Regions from separate parts of the Nitratireductor sp. GZWM139 genome, predicted to be linked through region 2. Evidence: predicted binding sites of a transcription regulator. Region 2 holds the regulator's gene; the other holds the start of a gene.
What was found. The regulator LexA, encoded in region 2, represses DNA repair genes until DNA is damaged. The targets are predictions, from matches to a motif close to TGTTCNNNNTGTGTTCNG.
Positions count from the first base shown of each region.

Region 1: recA (recombinase RecA) is a predicted target of LexA. The motif match lies at 3,082-3,099, and genes of this name have one in related genera.

Region 1 covers NZ_JAMQML010000007.1:24,274-28,467, reverse strand. Annotated here, with positions in the region: gene alaS (alanine--tRNA ligase) at 1-1,737, opposite strand, end outside; gene recA (recombinase RecA) at 1,944-3,023, opposite strand; gene NDI72_RS10235 (carbohydrate kinase family protein) at 3,259-4,194, shown strand, end outside.
Region 2 covers NZ_JAMQML010000013.1:24,883-29,076, reverse strand. Annotated here, with positions in the region: gene NDI72_RS15820 (MarC family protein) at 148-780, shown strand; gene lexA (transcriptional repressor LexA) at 867-1,589, shown strand; gene NDI72_RS15810 (NAD(P)H-hydrate dehydratase) at 1,682-3,187, opposite strand; gene NDI72_RS15805 (P-II family nitrogen regulator) at 3,469-3,807, shown strand; gene glnA (type I glutamate--ammonia ligase) at 3,876-4,194, shown strand, end outside.

The DNA of each region.
Region 1 (4,194 bases), on a different contig from region 2:
GCCCAGAACCTCGCGCAGCGCCTCGTGCAGGAGATGCGTTGCCGAATGGTTGGCGCGTACGCGGCGACGGCGCACGTGATCCACTTTCAGCGCGACGACATCGCCGACCTTGACCTGACCACCCTCGACACGGCCCATGTGAACCAGCAGGCCGTCGCCCTTCTTCTGGGTGTCGCCAATGGCGATGGAGAAGCCCTCTCCCGCGATCACGCCGGTGTCGCCCACCTGACCACCGGACTCACCGTAGAACGGCGTCTGGTTGGTGACGACGATCACCTCGTCGCCATCGCTGGCGTGCTCGACCATCGCGCCATCGCGCACGAGAGCCGAAACCACGCCCTCGGCCTCTTCGGTTTCATAGCCGAGGAAGTCGCTGCCGCCGGTCTTGTCCTTGACCGCGAACCAGACGGCCTCGGTTGCGGCCTCGCCGGAACCGGCCCAGTTGGCCCGCGCCTCGGCCTTCTGACGCTCCATCGCGTCATTGAAGCCGGTGAGATCGACATGGATGCCGCGCTGGCGCAGCGCATCCTGCGTCAGATCGAGCGGGAAGCCATAGGTGTCATAGAGTTTGAAGGCGGTCTCGCCATCGAGCCGGTCGCCTTCATCCATGTCGCTGGTGGCGTCGGAGAGAAGCGTGAGACCGCGCGCCAGCGTCTTGCGGAAACGGGTTTCCTCGAGCTTGAGCGTTTCGGTGATGAGCGGCTCGCCGCGCACCAGCTCGGGATAGGCGCGGCCCATCTCGCGCACCAGCGCCGGCACGAGACGCCACATGAGCGGCTCCTTCGACCCGAGAAGCTGGGCGTGGCGCATGGCGCGGCGCATGATGCGGCGCAGCACATAGCCGCGCCCTTCATTGGACGGCAGGACGCCATCGGCAATGAGGAAGCTTGCGGCGCGCAGATGGTCGGCGATGACCTTGTGGCTCGCATGCTGCGCGCCCTGCGCCTTGACGCCGGTGGCCTCTTCGGAAGCGTGGATGAGCGCGCGGAACAGGTCGATGTCGTAATTGTCATGCACGCCCTGCAGAACGGCTGCGACGCGCTCAAGCCCCATGCCCGTGTCGATGGAGGGACGCGGCAGGTTGACCCGCTCTTCCGGCGTCAGCTGCTCGAACTGCATGAAGACGAGATTCCAGATCTCGATGAATCGGTCGCCATCCTCATCCGGGCTTCCGGGCGGACCGCCGGGAATGTCCTCGCCGTGATCGTAGAAAATTTCCGAGCACGGACCGCACGGGCCGGTATCGCCCATGGCCCAGAAATTGTCGTTGGTGGCGATGCGGATGATGCGCTCATCCGGCAGGCCGGCGATCTTCTTCCAGAACTCGGCGGCCTCGTCATCCGTATGGTAGACGGTGACCAGAAGGCGCTTGGCGTCGAGGCCGAATTCCTTGGTGACCAGGTTCCAGGCCAATTCGATGGCGCGGTCCTTGAAATAGTCGCCGAAGGAGAAATTGCCCATCATCTCGAAGAAGGTGTGATGGCGGGCCGTGTAGCCGACATTGTCGAGATCGTTGTGCTTGCCGCCGGCGCGCACGCATTTCTGCGCGGTTACCGCGCGATCATAGGGCCGCGTTTCCAGACCGGTGAACACGTTCTTGAACGGCACCATGCCCGCATTGGTGAACATGAGGGTCGGATCGTTGCGCGGCACGAGCGGGCCCGAGGCCACGATCTCATGACCGTTTTTCTTGAAATAGTCGAGAAAGGTCGACCGGATGTCGTTGACGCCACTCATGTTTCAGCCTTTGCGAGAAGCCCGTCCAAGGGTGCGGGGAATAGAAGTCCGCCTTTTAACGCCAGCACCGGGACGTGTCCAGAAATCCCGTGCGCCAGCGCACATCATGCGGGCTTTACACAAAAAAACACCGCCGGCGAGCGGCGGTGTCTTGTCTTTCACAGTCAGCCAACGGTCACATCCGACAGTCGGCGTCACTCAAATTATCAATCGTCAGCGCCATCCTGGTCGCCGGGGCCGCCATCCTCAAGGAATTTTTCGGCGATGAGACCGGCATTCTGGCGCAGCGCCAGCTCGATCTCCTGCGCCGCCTCGGGATTGTCGCGCAGGAACTGCTTGGCGTTTTCACGCCCCTGCCCCAGACGCTGGGAATTGTAGGAGAACCATGCGCCCGACTTCTCGACGATCCCGGCCTTCACGCCAAGGTCGACCAGTTCGCCGGTCTTCGACACGCCCTCGCCATACATGATGTCGAACTCGACCTGCTTGAAGGGCGGGGCCATCTTGTTCTTCACCACCTTGATGCGGGTCTGGTTGCCGACCACTTCGTCACGGTCCTTGACGGAGCCGATGCGGCGAATGTCGAGACGGACCGAGGAGTAGAATTTCAGCGCGTTACCGCCCGTCGTCGTCTCGGGCGAGCCGAACATCACACCGATCTTCATGCGGATCTGGTTGATGAAGATGACCATGGTCTTGGAGCGCGAAATGGAAGCGGTGAGCTTCCGGAGCGCCTGGCTCATCAGACGGGCCTGCATGCCCGGCAGGGAATCGCCCATCTCGCCTTCGATTTCGGCCCGCGGCGTCAGCGCGGCGACCGAATCGACCACGATCACGTCGAGCGCGCCGGAGCGCACCAGCGTGTCACAGATCTCAAGCGCCTGCTCGCCCGTGTCGGGCTGCGAAATGAGAAGGTTTTCCAGATCGACGCCCAGTTTGCGGGCATAGACCGGATCGAGCGCATGCTCGGCGTCGATGAAGCCGCAAATGCCGCCCTTCTTCTGCGCCTCGGCCACCGTGTGCAGCGCGAGTGTCGTCTTACCGGAGCTTTCCGGGCCATAAATCTCGATAATACGGCCGCGCGGCAGACCGCCCACGCCCAGAGCAATATCGAGGCCCAGAGACCCGGTGGAGATGGTCTCGATCTCGACCACCTGATCGTTGGCGCCGAGCCGCATGATCGAGCCCTTGCCGAAGGACCGTTCAATCTGCGATAGCGCCGCGTCCAGAGCCTTGGTTTTGTCCACCGAATTATCCTCTACAAGCCGCAATGAATTCTGAGCCATGATACAACACCCCTTCGAGGTCAATGGAGGCGGTTCCGCCAAATCCGCGATGATTATCTGTACCTCTTTTGTTCTATTTTTGCAATAGGCACCAAAATATTGAAAAACATAAACAAACCAGATTTGTTCTATTTTTGTACGCGCAACACCATGCCGGACAGCCTCTCTGCCGCTCAGGAAGGCCGTGGCGGCGAAGGGGATTGCAGGGGTGCATTTCGATTCGCGGGAGAGCGCCATGAACGCGGATAAAGCCCCTCGCCTGCTGGCCATTGGCGGCGCGCATCCGGACCGGCGCGGACGCCTTAATGCGCCGCACATTCCCGCCACATCCAACCCCGGACGGATGAGCGAAGAAGTGGGCGGCGGCATATTCAATGCGGCGCGCATCGCCAGCCGGCGTGGCGCCGCGGTGTCGCTCATGTCTCTGCGCGGCGGCGATGCAGCCGGCAGCGCCGTGGCGCGCGCCATCGAGGATGCGGGCTTTGAGGACCTCTCCGCCACGTTTCTCGACCGCGCGACGCCCAGCTATACGGCGATCCTCGACCATGATGGCGAGCTGATCACCGGGTTCGCGGACATGGCGCTTTACGATACGGCCTTTCCCAAACAGATGCGCCGCTCGAAGGCGCGGCATGCCGCCGAACAGGCCGATGCGATCCTGTGCGACGCCAACATGCCTGAAGATGCGGTGGTCAGACTTGCGGAGATCCGGGCCGGCGCGCCGCTCTACGCCATCGCGGTCTCGCCCGCAAAGGCGGGGCGGCTGACCGCCAGTTTTCCGCAGATCGCCGTTCTCTTTATGAATGTGCGCGAGGCGCGCAGCCTTGCAGGCGTCGATGACGAGGCCGCCCTTCCCCGCGCCATCGAGGCGCTGCGCGCGCTTGGCCTTAGCGCCGGCGTGATCACCGGGGGTGGCGGATCGGTCATGATTTTCACCCCCGAAGGGCTGTGGCAGATAACGCCGCCGCGCATCGAGGAGATCGTGGACGTGACCGGTGCCGGCGATGCGCTGACCGGCGCGACGCTGACGGCGCTGATGCGCGGAACGCCCTTGCCGCAGGCCGTGCGCGAGGGCGTCGCGGCGTCCGGACTTGTGATCGCCAGCGCCTCGGCAGCGCCGGAATTCGACGATAACGCCTTCCTTGCGGCGCTTGAGCGGGTGCCCGCGCCG
Region 2 (4,194 bases):
GACGGAAATCCAACGCAATTTCAGGCGCATACGAACCTCCTGGGGATGAGCGCCTTGACAAATTGCCGCAGGAAGCGAGCCTGCGTGAAGAATGAGGGCTTTTCCCTCGCATCCAAGCTGGGCTAGAGAGGCCGCAAGGAGAACCCGATGCCTGGTTACGATACCGTTTTCAACGCCTTCGTCACATTGCTGGTAACCGTCGATCCGCCAGGGCTTGCGCCGCTCTTTCTGGCGCTGACAGCGGGCATGAACCGCTCGGAGCGCAATCAGGTGGCCGTGCGCGCAGCCGTCATCGGATTCGCCGTTCTGGCCCTGTTCGGCGTCGCTGGCAGCGCCATTCTGGCCGTGTTCGGCATCACGCTTCCCGCCTTCCGCGTGGCAGGCGGCCTGCTTCTGTTCTTCATCGCCTTCGAGATGATCTTCGAGCGCCGCCAGGAGCGCCACGAAAAGAGCGCCGAGCGCGCGATCACGCGCGACATGATCCGCAACATCGCCGCCTTCCCGCTGGCCATTCCGCTGATCGCGGGTCCCGGCGCCATCTCGGCCACCGTGCTTCTTTCGGGCGAGTTCAATTCAATTCTTGGCACCATTGCGCTGCTCGGCATCCTGCTTGGAACGATCCTCCTCACCTATGCCGTTTTCACGCTGGCGGAGCGCGTGGACCGCTTTCTGGGCGAAACGGGACGCTCCATCCTGACGCGCCTCCTGGGCGTCATTCTGGCAGCCCTCGCGGTCCAGTTCGTGGCAGACGGAGCCAAGGCGCTTTTCGCTGCGCCATAGGCGCTGCAACCGGACGGTTGCGGAACACAACTGGAACATATAGAGTATGTTCTGGTTTTGTTTTTAACTGATTCTCGGTGGCGCCCATGCTGACCCGCAAGCAGCACGAACTTCTTCTGTTCATCCATGAACGACTGAAGGAGACCGGAATCCCGCCCTCCTTCGATGAAATGAAGGAGGCGCTCGACCTCGCCTCCAAGTCCGGCATTCACCGGCTGATCACGGCTCTGGAGGAGCGCGGCTTCATTCGCCGGCTCCCGAACAGGGCGCGTGCGCTGGAGGTTCTGCGGCTTCCCGATTCCATCGCGCCGGGCCTCAATTCCGCCGCGCGCGGCTTTTCGCCAAGCGTTATCGAGGGCAGCCTCGGCAAGACGCCCGCGCCAGCGGCCTCCAAGCCTGCCGCCAGCAATGATGACGCGCTTTCCGGCGTCGTTTCCGTGCCTGTCATGGGCCGCATCGCTGCCGGTGTCCCCATCGACGCCATTCAGCACCAGACCCATTCCATCGCGGTTCCGCCGGACATGCTGACCGGTGGCGATCACTACGCGCTTGAGGTCAAGGGCGACTCGATGATCGATGCGGGCATTTTCGATGGCGACACGGTGATCATCCGCGAGACGCAGACCGCCAATCCCGGCGAGATCGTCGTGGCGCTGGTGGATCAGGAGGAAGCAACGCTGAAGCGCTTCCGCCGCAAGGGCGCATCGATTGCCCTTGAAGCCGCCAATCCGGCTTACGAAACCCGTATCTTCGGCCCCGACCGCGTCAAGGTGCAGGGTCGCCTCGTCGGCCTGATGCGCCGCTACTGAGTTTAAGACTATCCGGGGCGGCTTCAGGCATGCCCCGGCTCCGATGCCATCCGGCATCCAGAATGCGCGCTCTTTTCAAGCTCCGCGTCGGTTCAGCTAACATCGTCCGGGAAGAGCGCCTGGAAGACATGCGGAAGCATCTCGGGGAGGTCTTCCGCAATCAGGCCCCGGCCAAACATCCCGCCAGCCTCTGCATGCAGCCACACGCCGGCTGATGCCGCCTCGAAGACCGGCATGCCCTGCGCCAGAAGGCTGGCCACAATCCCGCACAGAACATCGCCAGAGCCCGCCGTCGCCAGGAAACGCGATCCGTTGGTGTTAATCGCGGCGCGCCCGTCCGGGCAGGCGACGACCGTGTCCGCCCCCTTCAGGATGATCACCGCTCCTGAGCGCTCTGCCGCTGCGCGCGCACGCTCCACCTTGGACATGGAAGCATCGGCCGCGAGATCGCCGAAGAGGCGCGCGAATTCACCGTCATGCGGCGTCAGCACGGTCGCTACGGCAGAGCTTCTCACGGCCTCGAAGAGCGTATCGGGCGCATCGGCAAAGGCGGTGATGGCGTCGGCATCCAGCACCAGCCCTTTCAGCCCTTCATCGCGCTCCAGAAAACCCAGCGCGAAGCTGCGCGTGCGCTCGCCTGTGCCGGCTGCCGGGCCGAGAACAGCGGCTGTCGGTTTTCGCTCATCGAGGAAGGCGATGAGTTCATCCACTGCTTCCGCCTTGCGCAGCATGATCGAGGTCAGGTGCATCGCATTCACCGACAGGGCGTTTGCAGGCGAAAGCACCGTCACGGCCCCTGCCCCGGCGCGCGCCGCGCCACGCGCGGCAAGCCGCGCTGCACCAGTGGATGCGCCACCGCCCGAAACAACCGCCACATGACCACGCACATATTTGTGCGCATCGATCTCCACCGCCGGCACGCTGTCACGCCAGAGCGCCGGACCATTTTCCCAAAGGGCGATATCCATTGATGCAAGCGCCGTCTCGGCAATGCCGATATCGGCCACGACCAGCTCGCCACACAGGCGTCGACCGGGCATGAGCAGATGCCCCGGCTTTCTGCGGAAAAACGTGACGGTCAGGTCCGCATTGAAGCAGCTGCCGAGGAGCTTGCCCGTGAGACCCGAAAGACCGGACGGAAGATCGACGGCAACCACCGGGACGCCCGCAGCCGCAACCCGCTCGATGAGTTCGGCCTCGATGCCCGCGATTGGCTTTGAAAGCCCGGCGCCATAGAGCGCGTCAACCACCACCCAGCCGGCCTCGGGGCGAAAATCGGCCAGCGCCTCAGGCGTTACAAAACAGTCCTCGCGCGCCCTGGCGGCATCGCTGTCTTCCCGCGGCGCAGCATCGGCGAACAGGCGGACATTCACGCCGCGCTCGGCCAGAAGCCGCGCAATGACATAGCCGTCACCGCCATTGTTGCCCGGTCCGCAGAGAACCGCGACGCCGGCAGCGCCGGAAAACCGCTCGAGGATAAGATCAGCCACCGCCGCGCCGGCATTGCGCATCAGCCCGTACCCGTCATGAGGGCCGGCTGCGATGGCCGCGCGATCCACATTGCCCATTTCTTCAGGTGTCAGAACAACCATACGCATAACAAGCTGCCGCTTTCTTCGGCTCATTGCATATTTTTTAAGCAAGTCTCAAACTGCGAACCGCACCGCATGGTTCCCATCTTGCTATCCGGGGGCGCTCGCCTAGCATGCCAAAGCCGGAGAAAACCGCGTCGCGCCAATTCTCAAGACGCAGAATGCAGCGTTTGGCACGCAACATGCAAGGCTCTGTCACGAGTTGGCATGTTTCGTGCTTCAACCGAACCGGAGCAATAAGGGATGCGGACCATCCGTCCCTGAACCCATTTGGAGGCCACCGAGGCATGAAAAAGGTCGAAGCGATCATCAAACCCTTCAAGCTCGATGAGGTGAAGGAGGCCCTTCAGGAAATCGGCCTTCAGGGCATCACTGTCATCGAGGCGAAGGGTTTCGGACGCCAGAAAGGCCACACCGAGCTCTATCGCGGGGCGGAATATGTCGTCGACTTCCTCCCCAAGGTGAAGATCGAGGTCGTCCTGCCGGACGAAACCGTCGACGCCGCCATCGAGGCGATCCGCAAGGCGGCCCAGACAGGCCGCATCGGCGACGGCAAGATCTTCGTCACCAATGTTGAAGAGGTCATCCGCATCCGCACCGGCGAGACCGGCGCAGACGCAGTCTGACCCCAACCACCAGTTCCCGGACCCGGTCCGGATCATCAGGCAAGCTCATCGCAAACAGGAAAGCGAATATGACCACAGCACAAGACATCATGAAGCAGATCAAGGAAAACGACGTAAAGTTCGTCGATCTTCGCTTCACGGATCCAAGAGGCAAGCTTCACCATGTCACGATGGATGTCACGGCCGTGGATGAGGACATGTTCGCCGATGGCGTCATGTTCGACGGCTCGTCCATTGCCGGCTGGAAGGCGATCAACGAGTCCGACATGGTTCTGATGCCGGAGCCCGACACCGCCCATATGGACCCGTTCTTCGCCCAGTCCACCATGGTCATCATCTGCGACATTCTCGACCCGATCTCCGGCGAGGCCTACAACCGCGACCCGC